Regions from separate parts of the Variovorax sp. PDC80 genome, predicted to be linked through region 1. Evidence: riboswitches for the same ligand, from Rfam matches in the RefSeq annotation. Region 1 holds a riboswitch; the other holds the start of a gene.
The links. A riboswitch is a leader RNA that binds a small molecule or an ion and turns the genes downstream of it on or off. The one in region 1 is predicted to bind S-adenosylhomocysteine.
Positions count from the first base shown of each region.

Region 2: it holds a riboswitch for S-adenosylhomocysteine, as region 1 does, so the genes downstream of both, metH (methionine synthase) here and ahcY (adenosylhomocysteinase) in region 1, are expected to answer to the same signal.

Region 1 is NZ_FOWG01000008.1:314,589-322,342, forward strand. Features, by position in the region: gene metF (methylenetetrahydrofolate reductase [NAD(P)H]) at 1-721, opposite strand, end outside; gene BM109_RS23800 (TlyA family RNA methyltransferase) at 731-1,519, opposite strand; gene ahcY (adenosylhomocysteinase) at 1,529-2,968, opposite strand; S-adenosyl-L-homocysteine riboswitch at 3,039-3,107, opposite strand; gene BM109_RS23810 (hypothetical protein) at 3,258-3,926, shown strand; gene phaP (TIGR01841 family phasin) at 4,125-4,622, shown strand; gene BM109_RS23820 (hypothetical protein) at 4,689-5,147, shown strand; gene BM109_RS23825 (alpha/beta fold hydrolase) at 5,144-6,220, shown strand; gene BM109_RS23830 (GNAT family N-acetyltransferase) at 6,217-6,834, shown strand; gene BM109_RS23835 (alpha/beta fold hydrolase) at 6,810-7,745, opposite strand; gene pqqA (pyrroloquinoline quinone precursor peptide PqqA) at 7,731-7,754, shown strand, end outside.
Region 2 is NZ_FOWG01000004.1:301,480-309,233, forward strand. Features, by position in the region: gene BM109_RS14820 (MFS transporter) at 1-399, shown strand, start outside; gene BM109_RS14825 (homocysteine S-methyltransferase family protein) at 456-1,505, shown strand; gene BM109_RS14830 (LysR family transcriptional regulator) at 1,529-2,452, opposite strand; gene BM109_RS14835 (PACE efflux transporter) at 2,567-3,004, shown strand; S-adenosyl-L-homocysteine riboswitch at 3,074-3,198, shown strand; gene metH (methionine synthase) at 3,259-5,973, shown strand; gene BM109_RS14845 (ArnT family glycosyltransferase) at 6,122-7,754, shown strand, end outside.

The DNA of each region.
Region 1 (7,754 bases):
TCACGACGTCGAGGCCGAAGGCCTTGATCGAGGCCGTGTCGTCGCCGAAGGCCTGCAGCCGCAGCCGGATCCAGCGCGGGATTTCGGCGCCGCAGGCGTCCGAGAAGCGCATCAGCTGCGTCGAGCTGGTGATCGGCATGATGCCGGGCACGATCGGCGTGTCGATGCCGAGCGCGCGCGCCTCGTCGACGAAGCGGAAGTAGGCATCGGCGCTGAAGAAGTACTGCGTGATCGCCGAATCGGCGCCGGCCTTCACCTTGGCCGCGAAGGCCTGCAGGTCGGCCTCGGGCGAACGCGCCTGCGGATGCACCTCGGGATAGCAGGCCACCTCGATGTGGAAGTCGCGGCCGGTCTCTTCGCGAATGAAGGCCACGAGGTCGCTCGCGTACTGGAACTCGCCGCCGGCGCCGTAGCCGCTGGGCAGGTCGCCGCGCAGCGCCACCAGGCGCTTCACGCCCATGGCCTTGAGCTCGGCGAGCTGCGCGCGCACGGTCTCGCGCGTGGCGCCGATGCACGAGAAATGGCTGGCCGCGTCCACGCCCTCGGACAGGATCTCCTGCACCGCGCCGAAGGTGCCCTGGTGGGTGGAGCCGCCCGCGCCGTAGGTGACCGAGCAGAACTCGGGCTTGCGCGCATAGAGCTGCTGGCGCGCCGCGCGCAGCTTGACCGCGCCTTCGGGCGTCTTGGTCGGGAAGAATTCGAAACTCAGCGGAAGGCGCACCTGCGTCTCCTAGGAACCGCCCGCGCCCGTCGCGCGCACGGCGTGAATAAAAAACTCGCGGTTGCCGTCGCCGCCGGCGATCGGGCTGTCGAACCAGCGCAGCACGCGCAGCTCAAGCGCGGCGCAGGCATCGCGCAGGCGCTTCTCGACGATCTCGTACATCGCCGCGTCGCGCACGATGCCGCCCTTGCCGACCTGGCCCGGCTGCAGTTCGAACTGCGGCTTGACCAGCATCAGCAGCTGGCCGTCGTCCGCGAGGAACTGCACCACCGCCGGCAGCACCAGCGTGAGCGAGATGAACGACAGGTCTCCGACGATCAGGTCGAAGCGCTCGTCGAAGGGCTCCTCGCCCTCTTCCTGCAGGTCGTCGGCCGAGAGAGCGCGCGCATTGACGCCTTCGATGGCGAGCACGCGCGCGTCCTCGCGCAGCTTCGCATGCAGCTGCCCGTGGCCGACGTCGACGCCCACCACCCGTGCGGCGCCGCGCTGCAGCAGGCAGTCGGTGAAGCCGCCGGTCGACTGGCCCACGTCGAGGCACAGCTTGCCGGCGGCATCGACGCCGCTGGCCTCGAGCGCGCCTTCGAGCTTGAGCCCGCCGCGCGAGACATAGCGCGCCTCGGCCGCATCGTCGAGCTCGAGCTCGGCCGACTCGGGCACCTCGTCGCGGTTCTTCACGACCGAACGCCACGCATCGGTCGAGCCCGCATCGCGCCAGCGCATGCCGCCGGCGATAAGCCGCACGGCCTGCGAGCGCGAGGCGGCGAGGCCGCGTTCCACCAGCAACTGGTCGGCTCGCATGCGCGGCGATCAGTAGCGGTAGCTGTCCGGCTTGTAGGGGCCGTTCTTGCTCACGCCGATGTAGGCGGCCTGGGCGTCGGTCAGCTCGGTGAGCATGGCGCCGACCTTCTTCAGGTGCAGGCGCGCGACCTTCTCGTCGAGGTGCTTGGGCAGCACGTAGACCTTGCCGGCCTGGTAGGCGTCGGGCTTGGTGAACAGCTCGATCTGCGCGATGGTCTGGTTCGCGAACGACGACGACATCACGAAGCTCGGGTGGCCCGTGCCGCAGCCCAGGTTCACGAGGCGGCCCTTGGCCAGCAGGATGATCTTCTTGCCGTCGGGGAAGGTGATGTGGTCGACCTGCGGCTTGATCTCTTCCCATTCGTACTTCTCGATCGACGCGACGTCGATCTCGTTGTCGAAGTGGCCGATGTTGCAGACGATGGCCTGGTCCTTCATCTTCGCCATCGTGTCGTGCGTGATGACGTCCTTGTTGCCGGTGGTGGTCACGAAGATGTCGGCCTTGTCGGCCGCGTATTCCATCGTCACAACCTTGTAGCCTTCCATCGCGGCCTGCAGCGCGTTGATCGGGTCGATCTCGGTGACCCACACCTGCGCCGACAGCGCGCGCAGCGCCTGGGCCGAGCCCTTGCCCACGTCGCCGTAGCCGGCCACGCAGGCCACCTTGCCGGCGATCATCACGTCGGTCGCGCGCTTGATGCCGTCGACCAGCGATTCGCGGCAGCCGTAGAGGTTGTCGAACTTGCTCTTGGTGACCGAGTCGTTGACGTTGATGGCGCGGAACAGCAGCGTGCCCTTGGCGCTCATCTCGTTGAGGCGGTGCACGCCGGTGGTGGTTTCCTCGGTCACGCCGATGATCTCGGCCGACTTGCGCGTGTACCAGGTCGCATCGACGGCCAGCTTGGCCTTGATCGCGGCGAAGAGAATGCGCTCTTCCTCGCTGCCCGGGTTGGCGATCACGCCCAGGTCCTTCTCGGCGCGCTGGCCCAGGTGCATCAGCAGCGTGGCATCGCCGCCGTCGTCGAGGATCATGTTCGGGCCTTCGCCCTTCGAGTCCTTGGGGCCGAAGTCGAAGATGGCGTGGGTGTAGTCCCAGTAGTCCTTGAGCGACTCGCCCTTGATCGCGAACACCGGCGTGCCCGACGCGGCGATCGCGGCGGCCGCGTGATCCTGCGTCGAGAAGATGTTGCACGAGGCCCAGCGCACCTGCGCGCCGAGGGCCTGCAGCGTCTCGATCAGCACCGCGGTCTGGATCGTCATGTGCAGCGAGCCGGTGATGCGCGCGCCCTTGAGCGGCTGGCTCTTGGCGAATTCCTCGCGGATGGCCATCAGGCCGGGCATCTCGGTTTCCGCGATGCGGATTTCCTTGCGGCCCCAGGCGGCGAGCGAAAGGTCGGCGATCGCCTGGTCGGCGGACGAAACAGGGGTGGGCTTGAGAACAGCGCTCATGTGAAGTGAACTCCAGAACTGTGTTTGAACGAGGCCACTGCGTCGGGGGAAAAAGACTCACCGCGAGAACAGCGGATGAGCGTGGTTGCGATGGGTCCGAGCCTCACGCCTGGCGGCGCTGCAACGCTCCTCGGAAGCGGCGGATTGTAGACGTGCCGGACACGGGCGCCAACGGCCGGGGCTTCCCACATCACGGAACGCGAGGGCGCGCCAACACCCCGCGTCATGCAGGGCTCAGAGTCGAGGCGTACAACGCTGCTTGCATTCCTTTTCCGCGAAAGCCCCTCCGATGCGTTCATCCCGTCTTTCCCTTCCCTCGTCGCCCACCGCGCGCCGCGCGCTCTGCACGGCGGCCCTGCTCGGCCTCGCCACCTTGCCGGGCCTGTCCTTCGCGCAGCAGGCGCAGGCCGCGCAACCCGTGGTGCGCGTGCGCGGCACGCTGGTCTACGCCGATGCGAGCAAGCTCGTCGTCAAGGACCGTGGCGGCGAGGTCGTGAGCCTCGCGCGGCCCGCGGACATGTCGCTGTCGGAGGTCTATCGCATCAAGCTGTCCGACATCAAGAAGGGCAGCTTCATCGGCACCGCCGCGATGCCGCAGGCCGACGGCACGCAGAAGGCGCTCGAGGTGGTGGTGTTCCCCGAGGCCGCGCGCGGCACCGGCGAGGGTCACTATCCGTGGGACCTGCAACCGCAGAGCACCATGACCAATGCCACCGTGGCCGACCTCGCAGCCGCGCCGCGCTCGGTGCGCGGCGGGCAGCAGCTGCGCCTGTCCTACAAGGGCGGCGAGAAGACCGTGATCGTGCCGCGCGACGTGCCGGTCGTGACCTTCCGCGCGGGCACCGAGGCGCTGCTGGTGCCGGGCGCCAAGGTGCTGGTCAATGCGCAGGAGCGCAACGGCACGCCGACCGCGCTGCGCGTGGTGGCCGGCCGCGACGGCTTCACGCCGCCGATGTAAGCCGTTGCCGCTACCCGCCGGCGCTCCAGCGAGCGCCGGTGCCGCGGCGCACACCATCCCTTCGGGAAATCCCCCAGGCAAATCCGCGGCCGCGATCGCCGCGGCAGGGTCGCCGCGGCGTATCGTGGCGGCGGACCACGCGCGTGCGCGGCCGGTCCCGCCACCATCTTGTCCAACGTCCTCAGGAGATTCCGCACCATGGCCACTGCCAAGAAAGCCGCCGCCAAGAAGACCACTGCCAGCAGCAGCAGCGGAAGCGCCGAGAGAAAAGCGGCCCCGAGCGCGGCCGACATGCTCAACCCGCTCAAAGGCATGGCCGAGCGGCTGCAGAACCTCAACATGACCGATGGCGCGAGCAAGCTGCTCGACAGCGGACGCAAGGACCTGCAGGCGCTGATGCAGGCCAACGAGAAGTCGTTCCAGGGCCTGCAGACCGTGGTGCAGCGCCAGACCGAGATGATCAAGAGCGCGATCACCGACTGGCAGGCCGCCGCCAAGGACATCCCCGGCAAGGACCCGAAGGAAAGCCTCGCCAAGCTCGACGCGCTCGGCCGCCAGTCGTTCCAGCGCGCGGTCGACGACATCAAGGAACTCGCCAACCTCGCGGCCAAGTCGCAGGCCGATGCCTTCGAGGTGGTGCGCCAGCGCATCCAGTCGAACGTCGACGAGGTCACGAAGATGCTGCAGCGCAAGTAGCGCGCGGCCCAGGCGCCGCGCCGGCGCACGGCGCGGCCTTCCGACGACGAACCTCGGTGTGCGGCCATGACCCAGTCCTCCTCTCCCCTCGACCCCATGGCGATCTGGCGCGAGCTCACCGCGCAATGGGAAAAGAGCACCAACGCGTTCGCCAACGAGGCCATGGCCTCCGATCCGTTCCGACAGGGCATGCATGGCGGCATGAACGCCTCGCTGGGCGCGCAGAAGGCGCTCGGCGACCTGATGGCGCGGCTGCTCACGATGCTGAACCTGCCCACGCGCGCCGACCTGCAGGCGCTCTCGGAGCAGCTGCAGCACATCGACGACCACCTGGCGCGGATCGCGCGGCAGCTCGAGGAGGGCGGTGCTGCGCCAGCGCCGGCGCCGCAGTCATCGGCGCCGAAGCGCACGAAGCAGCCGCCCTCGATGGCGGCCACGCCACCCGCTCCCGCACCCTCACCCGCGAAGAAGGCAGCGGCCAAGGCCTCGAAGTCCCCGGCCCGCACCCGCCGCCCGCGCCCATGAGCACGCCCGCCGCCGAACTGCCGGTGCTGCCCGATCTGCGCGCCGAGATCGAGCGCACCATCCAGCGCAACATCAAGGGCCTGGATTTCCTGACCAGCGCCACGCCCGCGGTCGGGCTCACGCCCAAGGACGAGATCCATCGCCGCGGCACGCTGAGCCTCTACCACTACCGGCCGATGGTCGACGAGATCTACCGCGTGCCGGTGCTGATCGTGATGGCCACCACCAACAAGGGCTACATCCTCGACCTCGCGCCGGGCCAGAGCATGGTCGAGCACCTGCTGCGGCAGGGCTACGACGTCTACATGATGGACTGGAACGCGCCGCGGCCGCAGGAGAAGCGGCTGCGCATCGAGGACTACGTGCTCGACTTCATTCCCGACTCGATCCGCCGCGTGCAGCAGCGCTCGGGCGAGGAGGACGTGACCATCGTCGGCTACTGCATGGGCGGCGTGCTCTCCACGCTCTACGCGGCGCTGCATCCGGGCGGGCCGCTGAAGAACCTCGCGCTGTTCACCACGCCGATCGACTTCAGCCGCATGACGATGTTCCATGCCTGGTCGGATCGCCGTTATTTCGATGTCGACCGGCTGGTCGACGGCGTGGGCAACGTGCCGCCCGAGATGCTGTTCGCCTCCTTCGACATGCTGCGCCCCGCGGGCCGCGGCGCGGGCCTGGTGCAGCTGTGGGACAACATGGCGAACGACGAGTTCGTCAAGTCCTACCGCATGTTCGACCGCTGGGGCGCCGAGATGCTGCCGCTGGCGGGCGAGTATTTCCGCCAGACCGTGAAGGAGCTGATGTGGGGCAACAAGCTGCTGAAAGGCGAGCTCTCGATCGGCGGACGGCCGGTGCGCCTCGCCAACATCGAGGTGCCGGTGCTGCATGCGCTCGCGCAGCACGACCACATCGTTCCCTATGAGGCGGGCGCGCCGCTGATCGCGGGCATCGGATCGGCGGACAAGGAAGAGGTGGTGCTCAAGGGGGGCCATGTGAGCCTGGCCGCGGGACCGAACGCGGTGCGCCGGCTGTGGCCGAAGCTCGACGAATGGCTGGGAGTGCGATCCACATGACGAATGCCGCAGACACCTCGACGAACCCGGGTTCGACCCGGCTCTATCCGCGCACGCTGCCGCATGCCGACGGCGAGATCGCGCTGCGCCGCATGGACGCCGCCGATGCCGGCGCGGTGCTGGCCTTCGCGCAGGCGCTGCCCACGCACGACCTGCTGTTCCTGCCGCGCGACATCACGCAGCCCAAGGTGATGGATGCCTGGGTGCGCGCCATCGCGCGCGGCGACATCGACAGCGTGCTCGCGGTGCGCGACGACAAGGTGCTGGGCTGCGCGGCGGTGATCCGCGATCCGCATTCGTGGTCGCGCCACGTGGCCGAGCTGCGCGTGCTGGTCGAGCCTGCCCTGCGCGGCAGCGGCCTGGGCCAGCAGCTCGCGCAGGAAGGCTGCGCGCTCGCGATGGAACAGGGCCACGAGAAGGTGGTGGCGCAGATGACCGTGGACCAGCGCGGCGCGATCGCGGTGTTCCAGGCGCTGGGCTTCCGGCCCGAGGCACTGCTGAGCAAGCACGTGAAGGACCGCGAGGGCCGCGCGCACGACCTCGTGGTGCTGTGCCAGGACGTCGCGCAGGTCGAGGCGCAGATGCGGGCCTACGGGGTGACCGAGGCGTTCTGAGGCGGCGGGTCGAAGCGGCCTTGCGCGGCGAAGGCATCGAGCGCGCGCGCCATGCGTTGCGCCATCGCGGGATGAAAGGGATCGTGGCCCGCGCCTGGCACGGTCTCGAAGCGGCTCGCGGGCAGCAGGCACTGTACGGCTCGAGCGGCGGCCGGGCGACAAGTCAGATCGAGCTCGCCGTGCAGGAACAGCACCGGATGGTCGCGCAGCGCGTCGAGCGCGCCCCACGCCACCGCGTCGCCGTCCGCGAGCCAGCAGCGGTGCGCGAGGTAGTGCGCCATCACCTTGTAGCGATCGATCGCGCGTTGCAGCGCATCGCCTTGCGGCTCGGGCGCGGCGCCGGACTGTCCGCCCTGCGCGTGCTCCCAGGCCAGCCAGGCGAGCGTCGCGCGCGCTTGCGGCGCGAGGTCGTCGTCCGCGAACACGCGACACAGCGCGGGCAGCAACGGCGCGCCCTCGGCCAGCGAGACCGCGCCGGCCAGCCGCGACCATGCTTCGGGATAGCTCGCGCGCGCGCCCTCGAAGCTCCAATGCAACTCCGCGGCATTCGGCACGAACAGCCCGCGCAGCAGCAGTCCGTCGACCGCCGCGGGATGGCGCGCCGCATAGGCCAGCGCCAGCGTCGCGCCCCACGAACCGCCGACCACCAGCCAGCGCTCGATGCCCAGGTGCCGCCGCAGCGCCTCGATGTCGGCGATCAGCAGCTCGGTGCGGTTGTGGCGCGTCTCGCCGCGCGGCGTGCTGCGTCCCGCGCCGCGCTGATCGAAGGCGACCACGCGATAGCGCTGTGGATCGAAGCCGCGCGCGAGCGCGGGCGAACCGCCCGAGCCCGGCCCGCCATGCAGCACGAGCGCGGCGCGACCCTCGACGGCACCGGTGCTCTCCCAGTACAACCGATGACCCTCGCCCACGTCCAGCCG
Region 2 (7,754 bases), on a different contig from region 1:
GGCGGCCGGCTGGTGCTCGGCGGGCTCGGCGACCGGATCGGCGCGCGCCGGCTGCTCTCGCTGCTCACGCTGGCGCTGGCCGCGCTGCACCTGCTGTGGTGGGCGGCCGGCGGCTTCGCTTCGCTGGCGCTGTTCGCGCTGCTGTTCGGCGCGGCCAACGGCGGCTGCATCGCGCTCTACCCGGCGCTGGCGGCGCGCTGGTACGGCACGCGCGCGCTGGGCGCCATCCTCGGCACGCTCTACATCGCGGTCGGCGTGGCCGCCTCGATCGGTGCCAGCGCGGCCGGCCTGCTGTTCGACCTGCGCGGCAGCTACGACCTGGCCATTGGCGCCAGCGGCCTGCTGGCGCTGCTGTCGGTCGGCTGCCTGGCGCGCGCGGCGCGGCACGCGCCGGGCTGAAGTCCCGAAGACCGCTTCGGCGGTGCGGCGGGGCGCGTTTTCTACAATCCGGACCCATGAAGCCGATCGTCTACACCCGTGCCCAGCAACTGCCCGAGATCCTCGGGCGCCGCATCGCCATCCTCGATGGCGCCATGGGCACCATGATCCAGCGCTTCAAGCTCACCGAGGCCCAGTACCGCGGCGAGCGCTTCAAGGACTTCGAGCGCGACGTGAAGGGCAACAATGAGCTGCTGTCGCTGACCCGGCCCGACGTCATCTCCGACATCCACGAGAGCTACCTCGCGGCCGGCGCCGACCTGATCGAGACCAACACCTTCGGCGCGACCACCATCGCGCAGGAGGACTACAAGATGGCGCACCTGGCGCGCGAGATGAACCTCGAGTCCGCGAAGCTGGCGCGCGCCGCCTGCGACAAGTACTCCACGCCCGACAAGCCGCGCTTCGTGGCCGGCGCGCTCGGCCCGACGCCCAAGACCGCGAGCATCAGCCCCGACGTCAACGATCCGGGCGCGCGCAATGTCGATTTCGAGGCCCTGCGCGCGGCCTACTACGAGCAGACCGAGGCGCTGGTCGAGGGCGGCGCCGACGTGATCCTGGTCGAGACCATCTTCGACACGCTCAACGCCAAGGCTGCGCTGTTCGCGGTCGACGAGTATTTCGAGAACAGTGGCGAGCGCCTGCCGCTGATCATCAGCGGCACCGTGACCGACGCCTCGGGCCGCATCCTCAGCGGCCAGACCGTGACCGCCTTCTGGCACAGCGTGCGCCATGCGCGGCCGCTGGCCATCGGCCTGAACTGCGCGCTGGGCGCGGCGCTGATGCGCCCCTACATCCAGGAACTGGCGCGCGTGGCCGACGACACCTTCATCAGCTGCTACCCCAACGCCGGCCTGCCCAACCCGATGAGCGACACCGGCTTCGACGAGACGCCCGACGTGACCTCGCGCCTGCTGCACGAGTTCGCGGCCGAGGGGCTGGTCAACATCGTCGGCGGCTGCTGCGGCACCACGCCGGACCACATCGCGGCCATCGGGCGCGCGGTGTCGCCGGTGGCGGGGCGGCTGCTGAACAATGCGGCCGGGTTCTACAAGGAAGCGGCTTGAGCCCAGGCCCGTAGCCTCGCGTTTCAGGACGCGATAGGCACCGACACCCCGGCAGCCTGCCGCTCGCGCGAAATCAACGCCACGAAGCGCTGCGCCCCCAGCCCCAGCGGCCGTTCGCGCGACCACACCACGTCCACCCACAGGTTCAGGCCGTTGCTGAGGTTCTCGAGCGGGATCTCGACCAGCGCGCCCGCCGCCACGTGCGGCCGCACGAAATTGCGCGGCAGCCAGCCCCAGCCGACGCCGGCGGTGATCAGGCTCAGGGCGGCCAGCGCGTTGTCGGTGCGCCAGAGGTGGCGCGCGAACACGCTGCGCGGGTCCATGGCCGTGACCAGGTCGCGGCCGGCCACCACGATCTGGCGGGTGGCGATCAGGTGCTCCTCGCGCAAGCGGCCGCCGGGCGCGGCGGCCAGCACCGGGTGGCCCGGCGCCATCACCGCGACCATGGTGTCGCTGCCCACCTCCTGGAAGCCCTCGCGCCCGTCGAGGCTGGGCCGCTCGAACACCAGCGCGAGCTGGGCCCGGCCGCTGTGCAGCAGCGCCAGCGCATCGGCCTGCGGCGCGGCCAGCACCTCGACCTGCAGCAGCGGGTATTCGTGCGCCAGCTCGGCCAGCGCGCCGCTCCAGGGCGCGGCCAGCAGCTCGGGCGCGATCGCCAGCGTGAGCCGTTCCTCCAGCCCCTGCGTGAGCGCCAGCGCCTGCGCGTCGAGCTGGCGCAGCTGCGCCGCCAGCGAGCGCGCCTGCGGCTCGAGCGAGCGCGCGGCGGCCGTGGGCCGGGGCTCGCGGCCCTTGCGGTCGAACAGCTGCAGGTCGAGCTCGGCCTCGAGATGGGCGATGGCCATGCTGACCGCCGACGGCACGCGGCGCAGGGCGCGGGCGGCGGCCGAGAAGGAGCCGTGGTCGATCACGGCCAGGAAGACCTCGACGCTGTCGCTGGAGAAGCTCATGGCTGGTTTCTCGCCGATCTATCAACAAAACTGAAATAAGTTGACTTTTTATATCAGCAAGAGACACATAAAGTCGACGGATCGCAGTCACACAACAAGCCAAGAGAGTCCGTCATGCAGGGAATCCAGCGTCGCATCGTCTACATCACCCTCTACGAAGGGATCGCCATCGTGGCCGCCAGCGCCGGGCTGGCGCTGCTGACGGGCGCCGGCCTCGGCCATTCGGGCGCGCTGGCGGTGGCGGCCTCGGTCATCGCGGTGATCTGGAACCTGATCTTCAACAGCCTGTTCGAGCGCTGGGAGGCGCGCCAGGCGGTGCGCGGGCGCAGCCTCAAGCGCCGCATCGCCCATGCGATCGGCTTCGAGGGCGGCCTGATCGGCCTGCTGGTGCCGATGTTCGCCTGGGGCCTGGGCATCTCGCTGTGGCAGGCGCTGGTGATGGACCTGGGGCTGGTGGTCTTCTTCCTGGTCTACACCTTCGTCTTCAACTGGGCCTTCGACCGCGCCTTCGGGCTGCCGGCCTCGGCGGCGCCGGTCGCGCAGGCGGCCTGAGCCTTCCCGGCGGCCCGCGGATACACCCGCGGGCCGTTGGCACGTCCGGCAGCCGGTAAAATCGCCACCCCTTCCAAGGAGCGTTGCAGCGGCGGCGCGCGGGACCCCCTGGTCCGCGACCCGCCGTCAGGCTTGGAAGGCGCCTTCTCGCAGAACCTGCCCGGAAGGCCCGGTTGCAACGACGCTCACCTGACGTGTCTTCCCCTGCCCAGGTGAGCCCCATGAGCGATGTCCCCGCGCCTTTCGTTTCTCCCATGAAGCTGTCCGGTCTCGAACCGGTGGCCATCGGCGAGGGATCCCTGTTCGTCAACATCGGCGAGCGCACCAACGTCACCGGTTCCAAGGCCTTCGCGCGCATGATCCTCAACGGCCAGTTCGAGGAGGCGCTGGCCGTCGCGCGCCAGCAGGTCGAGAACGGCGCGCAGGTGATCGACATCAACATGGACGAGGCCATGCTCGACAGCAAGGCCGCGATGGTGCGCTTCCTCAACCTGATCGCCAGCGAGCCCGACATCGCGCGCGTGCCGGTGATGGTCGACAGCTCGAAGTGGGAAGTGATCGAGGCCGGCCTGCGCTGCATCCAGGGCAAGGGCATCGTCAATTCGATCTCCATGAAGGAGGGCGTGGACAAGTTCAAGCACGAGGCGAAGCTCGTGAAGCGCTACGGCGCGGCCGCCGTGGTGATGGCCTTCGACGAGAAGGGCCAGGCCGACACCTACGAGCGCAAGGTCGAGATCTGCGAGCGCGCCTACCGCATCCTGGTCGACGAGGTGGGCTTCCCGCCCGAGGACATCATCTTCGACCCGAACATCTTCGCGATCGCCACCGGCATCGAGGAGCACGACAACTACGCGGTCGACTTCATCAACGCCGTGCGCTGGATCAAGCAGAACCTGCCGGGCGCCAAGGTCTCGGGCGGGGTGTCGAACGTGAGCTTCAGCTTCCGCGGCAACGACCCGGTGCGCGAGGCGATCCACACCGTGTTCCTGTACCACGCGATCCAGGCCGGCATGGACATGGGCATCGTCAACGCCGGCATGGTCGGCGTCTACGACGACCTCGAGCCCGAGCTGCGCGAGCGCGTGGAGGACGTGGTGCTCAACCGCCGGCCCGACGCCGGCGAGCGCCTGGTCGAGGTGGCCGAGAGCGCCAAGAGCGGGGCCAAGGACGACAGCAAGAAGCTCGAGTGGCGCGGCACGCCCGAGCAGCCGGTGCACGTCAACCAGCGGCTGTCGCACGCGATGGTGCACGGCATCACCGACTTCATCGTGGAAGACACCGAGGAGGCCTACCAGCAGATCCTCGCCAAGGGCGGCCGTCCGCTGCACGTGATCGAAGGCCCGCTGATGGACGGCATGAACATCGTGGGCGACCTGTTCGGCCAGGGCAAGATGTTCCTGCCGCAGGTGGTGAAGTCGGCGCGCGTGATGAAGTCGGCCGTGGCCCACCTCATCCCCTACATCGAGGAAGAGAAGCGCCAGGACGAGGCCGCGGGCCGCGACGTGCGAACCAAGGGCAAGATCATCATCGCCACCGTGAAGGGCGACGTGCACGACATCGGCAAGAACATCGTCACCGTCGTGCTCCAGTGCAACAACTTCGAGGTGGTGAACATGGGCGTGATGGTCCCGTGCCACGAGATCCTCGCCAAGGCGAAGGTCGAGGGCGCGGACATCGTGGGCCTGTCGGGCCTGATCACGCCGAGCCTGGAAGAGATGCAGTACGTGGCCGGCGAGATGCAGAAGGACGACCACTTCCGCATCAAGAAGATCCCGCTCCTGATCGGCGGCGCCACCACCAGCCGCGTGCACACGGCCGTGAAGATCGCGCCGCACTACGAAGGCCCGGTGGTCTACGTGCCCGACGCCTCGCGCAGCGTGAGCGTGGCGCAGTCGCTCTTGAGCGACCAGGCCGCGGCCTACATCGGCGAGATCAACGCCGACTACGAGAAGGTGCGCACGCAGCACGCCAACAAGAAGCAGGTGCCGCTGTGGCCGCTGGCCAAGGCGCGCGCCAACAAGACGCCCATCGACTGGTCGAACTACGTGCCGCCCGCGCCCAAGTTCATCGGCCGGCGCGTGTTCCGCAACTTCGACCTGACCGAGCTCGCCAAGTACATCGACTGGGGCCCGTTCTTCCAGACCTGGGACCTCGCGGGCCCGTTCCCGGCCATCCTCAAGGACGAGATCGTCGGCACCGAGGCCGTGCGCGTCTACGCCGACGGCCAGCGCATGCTCAAGCGCCTGATCGAGGGCCGCTGGCTCAGCGCGAGCGGCGTGGTCGGCTTCTGGCCGGCCAACACCGAGAACGACGACGACATCGTGCTCTACACCGACGAGTCGCGCAGCGAGGCCGCGCTCACCTGGTACGGCCTGCGCCAGCAGACCGAGAAGCAGGAGATCGAGGGCACGATGCGCCCGAGCCGCTGCCTGGCCGACTTCGTCGCGCCGCGCGAGAGCGGCCTGAAGGACTACGTGGGCATGTTCGCCGTGACCGCGGGCCTGGGCGTGGAGAAGAAGGAGAAGTACTTCGTCGACGACCTCGACGACTACTCCGCGATCATGCTCAAGGCGCTGGCCGACCGGCTGGCCGAGGCCTTCGCCGAGGCCATGCACCACCGCGTGCGCACCGACCTCTGGGGCTACGCTGCCGACGAGGCGCTGAGCAACGAGCAGATGATCGCCGAGAAGTACCGCGGCATCCGGCCCGCGCCCGGCTACCCGGCCTGCCCCGACCACAGCGTGAAGAAGCCGATGTTCGACCTCCTGAACTGCACGGACATTGGCATGAGCCTGACCGAAAGCCTCGCTATGATGCCGGCCGCCAGCGTGTCGGGGTTCTACCTCGGGCACCCCGACAGCACGTACTTCAACGTAGGCAAAATCGGCCATGACCAGCTGCAGGACCAGGCGGTGCGCCGCAAGGCGAGCGAATCCGAACTGGAGCGGCTGCTGGCGCCCAACCTCTGACGGCGCGCGGCGGGCCCTTCCGTTCCCCCGCGCCGCCGCCATCCACGCCGCCCGCCCCGCGGGCCGCTGAACCGATCCAGGCTTCCGGGGGATTCCCATTCAGACACTGCTCTTCATCCTCGCGCACCACGCGGCGCTGGCCCTCTTCGTGGCCGGCGCCTGGGGCTTCGGCGCCACCGTGCTGGCGCGCTTCGGGGCGCCCGCGCGCCGCGACGCCTGGCTCGAGGGCGCGATCGCGACCACGCTCGGTGTCGGCCTGTTCATCGTCGCCTTCCAGGCGCTGGCGATCGTCGGCGCGCTGCGCCAGGGCGCGGTGCTCGCGCTGCTGGGTGCCGGCATCGTGCTGGCGCTGTTGCGGCTGCCCGGCTGGCGCCGCGAGCTGAAGGCGCGCGCCGCGCTCGCGCCCGCGCAGCCGGCACCGACCCTCGGCGAGAAGTGCGCCTTCGCCGCGCTGCTGCTCGTGGGCCTGCCCACGCTGTTCTCGCCGCTGGCGCCGCCGGTGGCCTTCGACGAGGTGATGTACCACCTGCCCTATGCGCGCCAGGTCGCGCAAAGCGGCACGCTGGGCGTCTACGAGTGGTTGCGCTACCCCTGGTTCCCCTACAACTACGACCTGCTCTACGCCGCCGCGCTGACGGTCTACGACGACGTCTTCACCCACTTCATCCATGGCCTCGCGGGCTGGCTGTCGGTGCTGATGATCCATCGCCTCGGCCGGCTGCACGCCAACCGCTACATCGCCTGCCTGGGCGCCGGCATCTGGCTCGCGCTCGGCGACTATCCCAATTCGTACATCGACATGGGCGTGGCGCTGTTCGTGCTCGCGGCCTTCGTCGCGCTGTGGTGGTGGGACGAGGGCCACGTGCTCGAACCGGAGCCCGGCGCAGCGTGCCACGGGCGCGCGCGCTGGCTGCTGCTGGCGGCCTTCTTCCTCGGCGTGGCGGCGGGCTCCAAGTACCAGGCGCTGATCTTCCTGCCGCTGGTGGCGGTGTTCGTGGCGCGGCGCGAGCGCCGGCCGCTGCCGTGGCTCGCGGCCCTCGCGCTGTTCCTGGTGCCGTGCATCTACTGGTATGCGCGCAACTACCTGCAGACCGGCGATCCGTTCAACCCGATCGGCGCGCGCGTGTTCGGCTTCACCAACTGGAACATGGCCGACTACACGCAGCAGCTGGCCGACGTGCGCGACCACGCCAACATGCCCAACGGCCTGTTCTGGCCGCTGCTGCTGGTGCCGTTCAGCCCGCTGTGGCGCCCGGGTCCGGTGCGCGCGGCCTTCGTGTTCTGCATCTACTCGCTGGTGATCTGGGTCGCGACCTCGCGCTATCCGCGCTACATGATGGCCTCGTTCCCGCTGCTCGCGCTGATGGCCGCCGTGGGCTGGCACACGCTGCTGGGCTGGGCCGGTGCCTTCGTGCGGCGCCGGCTGCCGGCGCTCGCGCGCGGGCGCACGCCGGGCGTCTTCGGCGGGCTGCTGATGGTGGTGCTCGCGGGCTTCGCGCTCGCGCATTCGGTGCGCGACGTGCGCATGATCTCGCCCACGCCCGCCTCGCGCGAGGCCTTCCTCGCCCGGCATGTGCCGGGCTACGAGGTGCTGAGCCACCTGCGCGCCAACCCCGTGGGCCGGCTCTACCAGGTCGGCCTCAACGACTCGATCTACTTCGCGCCTAACCCGGTGTGGGGCGACATCTTCGGGCCCTTCCGCTACTCGGACTACCTGTACCTGCCGGCCGACCAGCTCGCGCGCAAGCTGGCCTCGCAGCAGTTCGGCTCGATCGTGATCC